4 regions of the Kitasatospora sp. NPDC034023 genome follow, and region 4 is predicted to be linked to each of the others. Evidence: riboswitches for the same ligand, from Rfam matches in the RefSeq annotation. Region 4 holds a riboswitch; each other region holds the start of a gene.
The links. Region 4 has a riboswitch for cyclic di-AMP ahead of ACZ52R_RS03205 (C40 family peptidase). Riboswitches for the same ligand answer to the same signal wherever they lie in the genome.
Positions count from the first base shown of each region.

Region 1: linked by a shared signal. The riboswitch ahead of ACZ52R_RS17030 (glycoside hydrolase family 16 protein) and the one ahead of ACZ52R_RS03205 (C40 family peptidase) in region 4 are both predicted to bind cyclic di-AMP.
Region 2: linked by a shared signal. The riboswitch ahead of ACZ52R_RS29410 (M23 family metallopeptidase) and the one ahead of ACZ52R_RS03205 (C40 family peptidase) in region 4 are both predicted to bind cyclic di-AMP.
Region 3: linked by a shared signal. The riboswitch ahead of ACZ52R_RS07715 (LysM peptidoglycan-binding domain-containing protein) and the one ahead of ACZ52R_RS03205 (C40 family peptidase) in region 4 are both predicted to bind cyclic di-AMP.

Region 1 covers NZ_JBVIRY010000011.1:48,199-51,823, reverse strand. Annotated here, with positions in the region: gene ACZ52R_RS17040 (IclR family transcriptional regulator) at 1-67, shown strand, start outside; gene ACZ52R_RS17035 (hypothetical protein) at 384-962, shown strand; gene ACZ52R_RS17030 (glycoside hydrolase family 16 protein) at 1,038-2,318, opposite strand; cyclic di-AMP (ydaO/yuaA leader) riboswitch at 2,320-2,485, opposite strand; gene ACZ52R_RS17025 (phenolic acid decarboxylase) at 3,092-3,421, shown strand; gene ACZ52R_RS17020 (alpha/beta hydrolase) at 3,489-3,625, opposite strand, start outside.
Region 2 covers NZ_JBVIRY010000026.1:37,005-40,629, reverse strand. Annotated here, with positions in the region: gene ACZ52R_RS29425 (IclR family transcriptional regulator) at 1-93, shown strand, start outside; gene ACZ52R_RS29420 (RidA family protein) at 152-562, shown strand; gene ACZ52R_RS29415 (DUF2470 domain-containing protein) at 685-1,404, shown strand; gene ACZ52R_RS29410 (M23 family metallopeptidase) at 1,717-2,709, opposite strand; cyclic di-AMP (ydaO/yuaA leader) riboswitch at 2,712-2,892, opposite strand; gene ACZ52R_RS29405 (DHA2 family efflux MFS transporter permease subunit) at 3,205-3,625, shown strand, end outside.
Region 3 covers NZ_JBVIRY010000004.1:134,447-138,071, reverse strand. Annotated here, with positions in the region: gene ACZ52R_RS07725 (SDR family NAD(P)-dependent oxidoreductase) at 1-425, opposite strand, end outside; gene ACZ52R_RS07720 (cytochrome P450 family protein) at 692-2,098, shown strand; cyclic di-AMP (ydaO/yuaA leader) riboswitch at 2,350-2,517, shown strand; gene ACZ52R_RS07715 (LysM peptidoglycan-binding domain-containing protein) at 2,523-3,455, shown strand.
Region 4 covers NZ_JBVIRY010000002.1:74,419-78,043, forward strand. Annotated here, with positions in the region: gene ACZ52R_RS03200 (C40 family peptidase) at 1-1,004, opposite strand, end outside; gene ACZ52R_RS03205 (C40 family peptidase) at 1,231-2,364, opposite strand; cyclic di-AMP (ydaO/yuaA leader) riboswitch at 2,375-2,528, opposite strand; gene ACZ52R_RS03210 (C40 family peptidase) at 2,866-3,625, opposite strand, start outside.

The sequences.
Region 1 (3,625 bases), on a different contig from region 4:
GGCCGCCTCGCTGGTACCGGTGATGCGCCAGATCGCCGGCCGGCTGGGGCAGGTCCTCGCCCCCTGAGGGCCACCAGCCTGACGCCTCGTCACCCCCCCTTCCGACACGGGCCGCCGGGCCGACACCGCACGTCCTCCGTTCGAGCGGACGGCGGCGGGGCGGGTCGGGATGCGCCCCGGTCGCGGCGACAGCTCGGCCACCCTGGTGCGGACGCGGCCCGCGACGGTGCGGGCGGCCGAAGCACGAGGGCACGGTGAGCGGCATGGAGCAGCAGGACGTACGGGGCGTCGTAGGAGGTGGCTCGGGATCGCGCGGCAGCACTGGGTCTTGCGGTGACACGGGATCGCACGGCAGCACGAGGGGCAGGAGGTACGGCGGGGCCGTGCTGGTCGCGGCCGTCGTGGCGGGCTGCACGGTGGCGGTGCCGGCCACCAGCCCGTCCTGGGCGCTGCGTCGGCCGGAGCCCCGTCCGGCGGTGGAGGTCGTCGCGCCGGGCGCGCCGACCGCGTCCGCCGTCCCCGAGGTGTCCACCCTGCCCGCCGTGGTCGCCGCGCCGTCCGACTCCGACCTGGAGGTGGTCCGGATCGACCCGGACCCGGCGGCGCCGCCCGGCGGCACCACGACCGTCCACGGCTTCGTCGCCAACAGGGGCCCGGACGCCACCGCCTCCCCGTTCACGGTCGTGGTCACCCTGCCGAAGGGCGTCACCCCCGAGGGGCCCTACTACCCCGACAACTGCGAGGTGCTGCAGAACGGCCACCGGGTGCGCTGCGTCTTCGGGCCCGGGCTGCCGCCGCTGCGCACCGCGACCGCCCTCGTCCCGGTCCGTCTGGACCCCGACCTGCCCCTGGGAAAACTGAGCGGCGGCTGGGTCGCGGTGCGCAGCGCGGACGACCGGGACGAGAGCAACAACCGGCAGCCGTTCGACATCACGGTGGTCGAGACGGCTGCCGGTTCCTGAGCACGTCGTCCCACCGGGCGCCGGGCGCCGGCGAGCGGCTGCCGGCTTGCGGCGACCGGTGAGACGTCCTACCGGTTAGCGGTAGACGCGGACGTAGTCGGCGGCCATGGTGATCGGAGCGGTCCCCTGTGGCGCGGGGTGGTACTGCCCCGCGCACACCGAGAGGTTGAGGATCAGGTACGCCGACCAGTTGGCGCCGACGCCCTTGCCGTCCGAGAAGACCTTGACGCCGTTGACGTACCAGTCCACCGAGTTCGCGCCGTAGTAGGTGCCGATGGTCACCCACTGGTCCTTCGCGATGGCGCTCGCGTCGGTGTAGTACTTCGGGTTGCCGGGGTTGACGTGGTTGGTCAGCTCCAGCAGGTTCGGGTTGTCGGGGTGGTACTCGAAGGAGTCGATCTCCCCGTTGCCGTTCTTCCAGGTCCACAGGGCCGGCCAGGCGCCGGTGCCCGCGGGCAGCTTGACCCGGGTCTCGGCGTAGTCGCCGGTCTTGACCTGGAAGCCCTCGCTGGAGCCCTCGGTGGTCAGGAAGCCGGTGTTCCAGGACTGCTTGCCGTTCTCCAGGGCCGGGCCGCCGGGGGCGGCGGTGAAGGTGGCGACCCCGTTGGCGACGCTGACGTTGTTCTTGTTCAGCCAGTCCAGCTTGTTGTCGTCCGGGTTGTGGTTCCCGTACTTGTACGAGGTGCTCTTGTCGCCGACCCAGCGCTGGCCCCAGGAGATCGAGCCGTTGAACTCGTCCGACCAGGTCAGCGACTTGCCGACGACCGGGGAGGACGGCGCGGGGGCGGTCGGGCTGGCCGTGGCGCTCGGGGTCGGCGTGGAGGTCGGGGTCGGCGTGGAGGTCGGCGCCGGGGTGGCGGTGGCCGTCGGGGCCGGGGCCGGGGTGGCGGTGGCCGAGACCATCAGCTGCTGCGAGGGCAGGTTGTGCCAGACGCCGCCGAGGTCCTGCCAGAAGCCGAACTGGGTGTACGTCCCGGCGGGCAGGGTGCGCGCGCCGCTGGTGAAGTTCACGCCGCTCGGGCAGATCTGCACGTTGGAGGCGTTGCCGGGGAAGTCGAGGTTGGTGCCGCGCGCGTCCCGCACGCCCACGCCGACGGTCTTCGCGGTGAAGCAGGCCGAGGAGTGCAGGCCGAGCGAGGCGGTGCCGGCCTTGCCCGCGACCATGGTGGCGGGGGCGAGCCGGTCCTGGGTGACGGTCGGCGCGGTGGCGGCCTGGGCACTGCTCACGGACGGCAGTCCGAACAGGCCGGCGCCGCTGATGGCGAGCGCCCCCGTGGCGGCGAAGGCGGCGTTGCGGCCGCGGCGGGAGGGGCGGGCGCGGCGCGGCGTGGCGCGCCGGACAGCAGGCTGGGGCATGAGCGGACCTCTGCGACGCCTGCGAGGTTAGCTGTCGGGTTCGGGCTGCAGTTGGCCCGGCCGCCTGTGGAACGGCTTCACCCCTAGCCACGACCCGTACGCGTGAGCGCGCGGGCCGGGCGCCGACCTTGGTTCCCCCGCTCCCGTCCGCGTGGTGCTCGGTGACCCGCCGACGGGTGGACGGGACTCGGCGTCCCGGCGGCGGGGTCCGCGAGGGCGGACGACCGTTGCAGGCTAGGCAGGCTGTGCGTGAACGGACAACTCCGTCGGTCCGGTTGTCGCGCAGCTCACAGTGGTGTCGATCAACAACGCTGTGCGGCGGCCGAGTTGATCAATCCCCCGGCCCGGCCGGATGCCCGTCCTGGTTCCTGGCCGGGTGCCCGTCCGGGTGCTCGGCCGAAGGCCTGGCGGGATGGTCAGCCGAGCCAGGCGTCGACCTGGCTCTCGGCCTCCGGCGCCCAGGCCAGCTCCAGGCGGTCGAGGCCGCTCAGCAGCCGGGTGCCGCCGACCGTCGCGATGCCGGTGGTGTGGACGGGCGTGGTGGGGGTGCGTCTCGCTGGGGTGAGTCTCGCAGGGGTGCGTTTTATGGGCGGACGGTAGGACCGGAGCGCGGCGGGTGTCCATGTGCCGGTCGCACCCCCCGGCGGGCGGCGCGGTGGCGATCCGTACCGTGGCAAAGATCTGACCGACTGCACCCGGTCGGATAAATTGGAGGCCTGACATTTCCGCAGTGCACAAGAGCACCAAAGCCCGAAACGAGGAGCCGCCCCACCATGATCGCGTCCCTGCCCGCCTTCGCCGGCCGCACCTACGTCTTCCGGGCCGACAACGGCGCGGCCTTCCGCAACACCTACTCGGCCGACGGCACGCGGCTGCGCTGGGAGGGCCTCGGCGAGTCCGCGGGCCAGTGGGAGGACGTGCGGCTGCACGTCGCCGAGGTCGCACCGGAGATCTACTTCGTCAGCTGGACGGAGCAGAGCGGGATCACCGTCAGCCATGTGATGGACCTGAACAAGCTGACGGTGCGGGCCTTCTGGACCTTCGAGGGCGAGGGCGGCCGGGTCGGCCAGCTGCACACCGGTTCGCTGGAGCGGGTGGCCTGAGACCTGTGACGGCCGGACCCCCGACCCGCGGCTGGGCCCCGGGGTCCGGCCGATAAGCGGCCGGTCGTCAGGCGGTCGGGTTCGGCACCGCAAGGTGCTGGGACAGCCACTCCAGCGAGGACGGCAGCAGCGCGCTCCAGGTCTCGAAGTTGTGGCCGCCGTTCTCGAGCATGCTGTACGAGACCTTCATCGGGCTCCGCGCCG
Region 2 (3,625 bases), on a different contig from region 4:
CTCCCGTACGAGCAGGTCCTGGACCTCCTCCCGCAGCTGCTCGCCGCCGCCCGCGCGGTGTCGGCCGACTGCGGCCTCCCCGACCACAGTTGACTGATCATCAAGACAGTCCGAAGCAGCCGCCGAGAACTCCAAGGAGCAAGGAACCCCCATGTCCTCCGACAAGATCGAGATCCGCACCGACGGGGCCCCCGCCCCCGCCTGGATGTTCTCCCAGGGCGTCCGCAAGGGCCCGATCCTGCAGGTCTCCGGCCAGGGCCCGCAGGATCCGGCGACCGGCGAGTACCTCCACCACGGCGACGTGAAGGCGCAGACGCGGCGCACCCTGGAGAACGTCAAGGCCATCGTCGAGGCCGGTGGCGCCACCATCGAGGACGTGGTGATGTTCCGCGTCTACCTCACCAAGCGCGCGGACTTCCCGTTGATGAACGAGGTCTACGCCGAGTTCATCGAGGAGAACGTCAAGCCCGGCGGCGTGAAGCCCTGCCGCACCACCGTCTTCGTCGAGCTGCCGCAGGAGCCGATGCTGGTCGAGATCGACGCCCAGGCCGTCGTCGCCTGACGATCCAGCCGACCCGAGGGCCCGGACGGCACGTCCGGGCCCTCGGCGTTCCCCGAGGCCTGCTTGCCACGCTTCGCCAGCAAAGTTAGGTTAGGCTCACCTAACTATCTGGAGGTCCGTCCATGAGCCTGCCAACCGGCGACACCGAGGTGCCCGAGCCCACCACCGCCGAACGGATCCACAGCCTGCTCAGCACGACCTCCTCGCTCGCCGTCCGCGCCCTGGGCGAGCAGCACGACCTGGACGGCCCGGTCTCCGCCCACGGCTCCCGCCTGCGGCTGCGCGCCCCGCTGGACACCCCGCTCACCGTGGCCGCGGCCCACGCCGCCGAGGGCCTCGCCGTCATCCTCGATGTCACCGACGTCGCCCCCGTCGCCGTCCGCGACCGCGTCCGCGCCCGCCTCACCCTGGCCGGCCGGCTGCACCTGGCCCACCTCGCCGACGACGGCCTCAGCGTCCACCTGCGGGTGGACGTCGCCCACGCCGTCCTCGCCACCCCGTACGGCACCGGCGCGGTCACCGCCGCCGTCCTCGCCCTCGCCGCCCCCGACCCGATGGCCCGCCACGAGGCCGCGATGCTCACCCACTTCGCCGACGACCACGCCGACGCACTCGAGGTCCTCACCCGCCTGCTCGACCCGGTGCTGCTCGCCCGGAACCCGGACATCCGCCCGCTCGCCCTGGACCGCCACGGCCTGGTGCTGCGCCTGGACCACCCCGACGGCCACCGCGACGTCCGCCTGGTCTTCCCCGAACCGGCCCGCGACACCGAGGACTTGGGCCACCGGATGCACGACCTGCTGGCCGCCGCCCGGTACGGTCAGCCGGCCCACCGCAGCTGAGTCACCGGCTCACCGCCCGGCCGCATCCTCCTCACGTACCGCCCGGGCCACCACCGGCGCACCGCGAACGCCACCCCGACCCCGCCCCGACCCCGCCCCGACCCCGCCCCGAAAACGAACCGCCGACCCCGAAAACGGCAGCGGCCGGCCCGGCTCGCGAGGAAGTGAATCCCGCGAGCCGGGCCGGCCTGGGCGTGTCCCGCGCCCATGTCCACTGCACGGCGATCACCCGGTCGAGCGGTCACCCGACATGACCATCCCGGAGGATCGATTCGCTCCGCAGCAGCGGTGGTTCCTGAAACCCCGACAGGGTCAGAGCGCGACGCCGTGCGCGCGCAGGTAGGCGACCGGGTCGATGTCCGAGCCGTACTCCGGGCCGGTGCGGATCTCGAAGTGCAGGTGCGGGCCGGTCACGTTGCCGGTGGCGCCGGAGAGGCCGAGCTGCTGGCCGACGGTGACGGTCTGACCGATCTTCACACCGATCACGGAGAGGTGCGCGTACTCGGCGTAGTGGCCGTCGGCGAGCTTGATCTCGACCTCGTTGCCGTAGGCGCCGCCGTTGCCGGCCTTGACCACGACACCGTTGGCGACGGCGCGCAGCGGGGTGCCGGTGGAGGCCACGAAGTCCTGGCCGGTGTGGTGGCCGGAGGCCCACATCGAGCCGGCCACGCCGTAGGCCTCGCCGAGCACCGGGTGGGCCAGCGGCGCGACGAAGCCGGAGGCGGCGGCGACCGGAGCGGCGGTCACGGCCTGGGCCGGAGCGGCGGTCTGAACCTGGGTCTGCACCTGGGCGGCCGGCTTGGCGGCCTCGGTCTTGACCTGGACCTGGGCCTGCGGCTTGGCGGCCGAAGCGGCCTGGGTGACCGGAGCGGCCGGCTTGGCGGGCTTGGCCGGGGCGACGTCCGCGGACGGCGCGGCAGCGTGGCCGGCGATCGCGAACTGCTGGCCCGGGAAGATCAGGTTCGGGTTGGCGCCGACGACCGAGCGGTTCTGCTCGTACAGCGCGTGCCAGCCGCCCTCGACGTGCTTGGCGTCGGCGATCTTGGACAGGGTGTCGCCGCTGACGACGCGGTAGCTCTCGTGCGCGGCGGCCGGAGCGGCCTGGGCCGGCGCGGCCTGAGCCGGCGCGGCGTCGACGGCGGTGGTGGAGGCGGCGGCCTGCGGGGCCGGGGCGACCGGGGCGGTGTGGGCCTGGGCGCTCATCGCGGTGACGAGCGGGAGGGCGAAGGAGACACCGGTGACGGCGGTGGCGATGCCGATGCGGGCGGCGCGGGGCAGGGCGATACGACGAGCCTGAGCAGGCATGGAAGTTTCCTCTCCGACGCCTGCGAGGTGAGCTGTCGGGTTCGGGCTGGAGTTGCCCGGCCGCATGCGCGGCTTCACCCCAAGCCGGCCCTGGACGCCGCGCCCTGAGGCGCGAACTTCCGGTCCGGCGACTTACCTGTGGGTCCCCCGCTCCTGCCGTACAGAGTTCAGTTCGAACCACCGGGAAGCGGCAGGACTCGGCGTTCCACCCGGTGGATCCGTCCGGACTGGCCGGGCGGTCGCTGAACTAAAACCCATCCGTTCGGGTGAAGCAATGTCGATCTCTTGAATCGGCAACCATCCCCCGGGGTGCGGTGACTCTCCGGATGATCCGCTGCACGGTGCGTACGCGATCCATTCACCCCGCGCCACTGATCCACGACCCTGCGCCGACATCGACGGCACTGCGCGGTCGTCCGCTCACGCACCGCACACCACCGACACACCCGCCGGTGACCCTTGTCACGCGGGCCTCACGGGGAGCAGGATCGGGCCGTGGCCACTTCCGAGGCCGGCACCCTGCGCCTGGGCACCGCGCAGGGTCGCTGGGTACTACTGGCGACGGTGCTCGGCTCCAGCATGGCGATGCTGGACGGCACCGTGGTGAACGTCGCCCTGCCCCGCATCGGCGCCGACCTCGGCGCCTCCCTGGCGTCCCTTCAGTGGACACTGAACGGCTATCTGCTCACCCTGGCGGGCCTGATCCTGCTCGGCGGCGCGCTCGGCGACCGGTACGGAAGGCGCCGGGTCTTCCTCATCGGCGTGGTCTGGTTCGCCGCCGCCTCCGCGGCCTGCGCCGCCGCGCCGAACATCCAGGTGCTGATCGCCGCCCGCGCCGTCCAGGGCATCGGCGGGGCGCTGCTCACCCCCGGCTCGCTCGCCATGCTCCAAGCCGTCTTCGACCCTGACGACCGCT
Region 3 (3,625 bases), on a different contig from region 4:
CAGGCCGCCGTGGCGGTGCTCTCCATCGGGCGCCGCTGCGGCGGGACGAGTTCCCCGATGGCCTCGCCGACGAGGACGACGAGTTCGGCGAGGCGTTCCAGGTCGAGGTGGTCGGGCAGGTCGGCGAGGGAGACGATCCGCTCGCCGTCGGGGCCGGCGACGGCGAAGAGGTCGATCGGTCCGAGGTGCTTCTCCGCGGTGTCGACGAGGGCGGCGACGTCGCTGGGGCGGCGGATGTCGCCGGAGACGCCGACGACGGGGCAGCCCGGCCGGTCGAGTTCGGCGGCGAGGTCCTCGGCGATGCCGACGTGCTGGTCGGCGATCAGCATTCCGGCGGCGCCGGCCGCGGCGAACCGGCGGGCGAGGCCGGCGCCCGACCCGCCGTCGAGTACCGCGATGACGACGACTGACCCGCTGACCCGCATGGTCTGCTCCTCCCTGTGGGCGACACCGCACCGGCGCCCACGCGTACTGCGGAGGATCGTAGGCAGGTCCTGACCCTCCGCAACAGGGATTACCCCTCAGGTGACCAGGCTCACGCCCGGCGTCCGGCCAAGAGCTTTCCAAGAGCTGTCCACGGACCGTCCACGGGTCGTCCACGGAGCGTTGGCGCGCCCGTCGCACGCCGTTGACGCGGGGGTCGCGAGCCGTTGAGGAAGGGGGGCGCGCACCCACCGGATACGGTCGACCCATGCCAGCTCAGCCCGACTCCGCCCGGCCCGCCGCCGCGCCGTCCGACGACCCCGCCCAGCCCGCCGCCGCGCAGCCGGCCGCCGCGCCGTCCGACGATCCCGAGCAGCCCGACGCCGCCGCTCCGCAGCTGTTCACCTGGGAGTTCGCCACCGATCCGTACCCCGCCTACGCCTGGCTGCGCGAGCACGCCCCGGTGCACCGCACCAAGCTGCCGAGCGGTGTCGAGGCCTGGCTGGTGACCAGGTATGCGGACGCCCGGCAGGCGCTCGCGGACAGCCGGCTGTCGAAGAACCCGGCGCACCACAGCGAGCAGGCGCACCGCACCGGCCGGGTGGGCATCCCGGGGGAGCGGCAGGCGGACCTGATGACGCACCTGCTGAACATCGACCCGCCGGACCACACGCGGCTGCGCCGACTGGTGTCGAAGGCGTTCACCCCGCGCCGGGTGGCCGAGTTCGAGCCGCGGGTGCAGCAGCTCACGGACCGGCTGATCGACGGCTTCGCGCAGCGCGGTTCGGCGGACCTCATCCACGAGTTCGCCTTCCCGCTCCCCATCTACGCGATCTGCGACCTGCTGGGCGTGCCGGCCGAGGACCAGGACGACTTCCGCGACTGGGCCGGCATGATGATCCGCCACGGCGGCGGCCAACGCGGCGGCGTGGGGCGAGCGGTGAAGCGGATGCGGGCGTACCTGCTGGAGCTGATCCACCGCAAGCGGGCGGACCTCGGGGACGACCTGATCTCGGGTCTGATCCGGGCGAGCGACCACGGCGAGCACCTGACCGAGAACGAGGCCGCGGCAATGGCCTTCATCCTCCTCTTCGCCGGTTTCGAGACGACCGTGAACCTCATCGGCAACGGGATGTACGCGCTGCTGCGCAATCCGGGGCAGCGCCGGTCGCTGCAGGAGTCGGTGGCGCGCGGGGAGCACGCGCTGCTGGAGACGGGGATCGAGGAACTCCTGCGCTACGACGGGCCGGTGGAGATGGCGACCTGGCGGTTCGCGACGCGGCCGCTGACCATCGGCGGGGTGGACATCCCGGTCGGTGACCCGGTGCTGGTGGTGCTGGCCGCCGCGGACCGCGATCCGGCCCGGTTCGCGGACGAGAACACCCTGGACCTGGCCCGGACTGACAATCCCCACCTGGGGTTCGGGCACGGCATCCACTACTGCATCGGCGCCCCGCTGGCCCGCCTGGAAGGGCGTGCCGCCCTGGCCACACTGCTTTCCCGGCTGCCCGATCTGCGGCTCGCGGAAAGCCCGGAGAATCTGCGCTGGCGCGGCGGTCTGATCATGCGTGGACTGCGGGAACTTCCGGTCGAATTCAGTCCGGAGAGTCGCTCCCCGCATACGCCCCTGCATACGCCTCCGCATACGCCCCCGACACCCCTTATGCGCCCCTGACAAACTGACACAAGATGACGAAACGCCGGGCGACACGCTGACGGAACGTCGCCCGGGGTCTTCCGGTTCAGGTGTGAACGCCCATCAATCCGGACATAGCGGCGCCGTTGGTAGGCGATCGGGCACGCGCCGTAATTTCTGTGTGATATCGGTGATATGAGCTTGTGATTGGTCTGAGGATCTGTCTACTCTCCCTGGAGTTCGCAGCTGCGGACCTCGTGCGCGGAACGCCGAATCCTGCCCGCCGCGTCACGGGAAACCGACCAGAACCCTGGGCAGGGGCGGGGGAACCAGGTTTGTTGCCGTTTCCCACGGCTTGGGGTGAAGCCGCCTGAGCGGAATCGTTTCCGCGTACAGCGGCCGGGCCACCTCCCGGTCCGAACCCGACAGCTCACCTCGCAGGCGTGCGGAGAGGGACCTCTTCATGCTGTTCGTTGGAACCGGTCGTCACCGCCGTCGTACCCAGACCGAGAAGGCCATCGCCGTCGCCGGTGTGGCCGGCGTCGGACTCGCGATGCCGCTCCTCACCGCCACCGGCGCCTCCGCCGCACCGGCCTCCGCCTGGGACTCCGTCGCCCAGTGCGAGAGCGGCGGCAACTGGAGCATCAACACCGGCAACGGCTTCTACGGCGGCCTGCAGTTCACCTCCGGCACCTGGAAGGCGTACGGCGGCACCGCGTACGCGCCGCAGGCCAACCAGGCCAGCCGGGCGCAGCAGATCTCGGTCGCCGAGAAGGTGCTCGCCTCGCAGGGCCCGGGCGCCTGGCCGGTCTGCTCGAAGAAGGCGGGCCTGAGCAAGGGCGGTGCCCCGGCCGCGGTCGACACCTCCTCGGACGCCAAGCCGCAGTCCGCCCCCGCGCAGCAGGCCCAGAAGCCCGCCGCCAAGCCGGCTCAGAACCCGGCCGCCCAGAAGCCCGCCGCGCAGAAGCCTGCCCAGAAGCCGGTGCAGCAGGCCGCCCCGCAGCAGCAGGCGCAGCCGCAGGCCCACGGCCTCTCCGGCCAGGGCGGTTGGGACGCGGACGCGAAGGTGTACTGGTACCAGAACAACGGCGCCTGGTACTGGACCAGCCACCAGAGCGTCTACCAGCAGTACGCGGGCCACGCCGCCGCGCAGCAGTACGCGGGCCACGCCGCCGCGCAGCAGTACGCCCCGCAGGCCGCGCAGCAGCAGTACGCGCCGCAGGCCGCTCCGGCGTCCGGCCACGACTACACCGTCCGCGACGGTGACACCCTGTCGACCATCGCCGCCGCGCAGGGCGTGTCCGGCGGCTGGCACGCGCTGTACGAGCAGAACCACGGGACCGTCGGCGGCGACCCGAACCTGATCCTGCCCGGCCAGGTGCTGCACCTCGGCTGAGCCGACGCGTGAAGGCCGACGCGCGAAGGGGGTTGGGCCCGCCGGCCCCCTTCGTCCGCATTCGCCCGCTTCAGTGGGACAAGCTGGGACAAGCAGGTGAACTACTGGTGGGTAGCGGGGCCACACGCTGAGACGAGACCGAGGCGGACGTGGCCCCGGGAGCCTGGGCG
Region 4 (3,625 bases):
TCGTAGCGGACCTTGGCGCCCGGGTAGGGGGCGTGCACGATCACGCCACCGCCGGCGTACATGCCGACGTGGTGCATGTCCCGGTAGAAGATCACCAGGTCTCCCGGTCGCGCTTCGGAGAGGCTGATCCGCTGGCCGGCGTACGCCTGGGCCTGCGAGGTGCGCGGCAGGGTCACTCCGGCCTGCCGCCAGCTGTAGTACATCAGACCGGAGCAGTCGAACGCACGGGGCCCGGTGGCCCCGTAGACGTACGGCGCGCCGACCATCCGGACCGCGGCCGCCAGCGCGGCGGCCCCGCGCTCGGAGGCGGGCGGGGCGGAGCCGAGGTCCAGCCGGTCGGTGCCGCGGGTGGCGCGCTGCTCGGCGTCCCGGGCGTCCTGGGCGGTCATCCTGGCCCGCTCGACGGCGCCCAGGCCGTTGAGCAGCTTCTGTGCCGTGGTCAGCCGCTGCTGGATCTGCTGCTTGCTGTCGGCGAGCGAGCGGCGGGTCTGGTCCAGCTCGGCGAGCTTGCCGGCGGCCTCGGCGCGCCGTTGGTCGAGCCGGCGCTGGCGGGTGACCAGCTCGTGCAGCGTCTCCTGCTGCCGCTGCGTCGCCTGGCCCATGGTTCGGGCGCGGGCGAGGTAGTCCTCCGGGTCGGGGGACAGCATCAGCCGGGCGGTCTGGGTCATCCCGCCGCCGCGGTACTCGGCCCCGGCCACGGTCGCCAGGTCGCCGCGCAGCTCGTTGAGCTGGTCCTGGGCGACGGCGATCTCGCCCTGCAGGATCGTGGTCTCCCCCTGGAGCCGCCGCTGGGCCTCCTGGGCCGCGTTGTACCTCTCCGAAGCCTGCTCGGCCTCGTCGTAGAGCTGCTCGACCTGTGTCTTGACGTCCTTGCGGTCGGCCGGGTCCGGGCTGCCGGGGGCGGCGTGGGCGCTGCCGCCGGTCGCCATGCCGAGCGCGGTGGTGGCCGCCGCCGTCAGCACCAGCGCACGGACGAGCAGTTGGGAACGGCGGTGCACGGGCATGGTGGCAGCGGCTCCAATCCTGCGGCGCGGCCCCGCCGCCGCCCCACTGCGGGCGGTCGTCGAGCGGGAGTCCGGTGGCAGACGTTAGCGAGTCCGGGCAAGCGAGTCCAAACCCCTCCGGACCCGAATATTTGACCCGTAATCGGACATCAGCCCGAGCCGCCGAAAAAGCCGCAGGCCCGGCCTTCCGTGGAGGAAGACCGGGCCTGGAAGCGCCGAGTACGGATCAGACCCGCACGATGCTGGTCAGCGGCATGTTGGTGACGGCCTCGTAGCGGACCGAGGCACCCGGCTTGGGCGCGTGCAGCACCTGGCCGTTGCCGGCGTAGATGCCGACGTGGTGGGCGTCCCCGAAGAAGATCAGCAGGTCGCCGGGCTGGGCCTGGGACAGGTCGCTGCCGATCCGGGTGCCGGCGTGCGCCTGCTCCTGCGAGGTGCGCGGCAGCGAGACGCCGACCTGGTTGAACGCCCAGACCATCAGGCCGGAGCAGTCGAAGGAGGACGCGCCGGTGGCGCCCCACACGTACGGGCTGCCGACCTTGGAGGCGGCGGCGGAGAGCGCGGCTGCACCGCGCGAGCTGCCGGGGGCGACCGGCTTGGCGACCGGCGAGGCCGGGGCCGGGGCCGAGCCCGCGGAGAGGTCGGTGCGGCTGTTGTCGCGGGAGGCGCGGTCGGCGGCCTGCTGGGCCTTCACCGCGGCGTCGGCCTGGGCCTTGGCGTCGGCGGCGGCCTTCTCCTCGGCCGCGCGCAGCGCCTGGCGCTCCTGCTCGGTCAGGGTGTTGAGCAGGTCCTGGGCGGCCTTCAGCTTGTTCTGGACCTCGTCCTTGGAGGCCTTCAGCTGCTGGGTGGTCGACTCCAGCTCGGCGAGCTTGCCCTGGGCCTCGGTGCGGTCCTGGTCGAGCTTGCGCTGCTGCTCCTGGAGCACCTTCAGCTGGTTCTTCTGGGTGTCGCCGGCCTGGTTCAGCGCACCGGCCTGGTTGAGGAAGCTGTCCGGGCTGGACGAGAACATCAGCTGCACGGTCGGGGATATGCCGCCGTTGCGGTACTGCTCCCCGGCGATCTCGGCCAGGCCGCCCTGCAGGTCGGTCACCTGGTCCTGCTGACGGGCCACCTGGTCCTGCAGGCCGGAGACCTGCTTCTCCAGCGTCTGCTGCTTCTCCTGGGCGGCGTTGTACTGCTCGGTCGCCACCTCGGCCTGCTCGTTGAGCTGGTCGACCTGCTCCTTGACCTGGTCCTTGGTCGGCTGCGGGTCGGCGTGGGCGCCGGACTGCGCGGAGAGGGCGACGGCTGCGGCGGCGACACCGGTCAGGATCGAGACACGGGCGCGGCCGGCTGGCTTGGGACGACGATGGGACGCCACGAAGGCGGGCTCCTTCTTCCTACGTCCGCCTACCGGGTGAGCTGACGGGTTCGGGCCGGAAGCATGCCCTACGACGCCTCACGGCCGTTCCAGCGGCCGACCTGGCGCCGATTCACCCCGGAGGAACGTGGTTCCCCGGCTCCGCTGCGCAGCACCCCCGACTACTGGGCTCCCCTGTCGGGCAGTCGCTTCGACCTGCCCCGCTGCCTCGCGAACTCGACGGTAGCCACCGCCGCCACCCCGGCTGGGTGATCGACACTGCGATGGCTCGGTGCATGACCCTAGTAACTGAACCGTGATCGGTTCAAATCCTTGTCAGAAAAAAGACGGAAGATTACCCAAGTTCTTTTGTGAAAATGACCGATGGTAACCGCCGCCCCACGCAAGGCTGATCAGGTCTCACCCGATGCTCGCGAAACGGTCGAAAACCCGAACGCCACCCCCGATCGGGGGTGGCGCGGATCACAGGGCTCGGGCGAACCCCTTCGGCGTGTCGGGCCGTCAGACCCGGCGGATGGTGTTGATCGGCATCGCGTCGGCCTTCATCACCTTCACCACGTCACCGGTGTGCGGCGCGTGGACCACCATGCCGTTGCCGATGTACATCGCGACGTGGTGCATGTCGGGGCCGTAGATGACCAGGTCGCCCGGCTGAGCCGCCGCCAGTCCGGGCACCGCGGTGCCGTAGTGGCCCTGCTCCTGCGAGGTGCGCGGCAGCGAGACGCCGGCCTGGCCGTACGACCAGACCATCAGGCCCGAGCAGTCGAAGGTGCTCGACCCGGTGGCGCCCCACACGTACGGCGAGCCCTGCTTGCTCATCGCCTTGGCGAGGGCCACGGCCGCGTAGCCACTGGCCGGCGGCAGGCTGCTCAGGTCGACCCGGTCGCTGCCGCGCGAGGCCCGGTCGTCCTGCGCCTGCTGGGCCTTCAGCGCGGTGCGCTCGGCGGCGCTCAGCGAGTTCATCAGGTCCTGGGCGGCCTTCAGCTTGGTGTTGACGTCCGCCTTGGCCTGGTTCAGGTCCTTGGTGGTGGTGTCGAGCGAGGCCAGCACGGCGGCCGCCTCGGTCTTCTCCTGGTCCAGCCGCCGCTGCTGGTCCAGCAGCCCCTTGAGCGCCTCCGCCTGGGTGGTGCTGGCCTGCTGGACGGTGGAGGCCTTCTCCAGGTAGCCGGACGGGTCGGAGGAGAGCATCAGCTGGACGGACGGGTCGATGCCGCCGGTGCGGTACTGCTCGCCCGCCACCTCGGCCAGGCCGGCCTGCAGC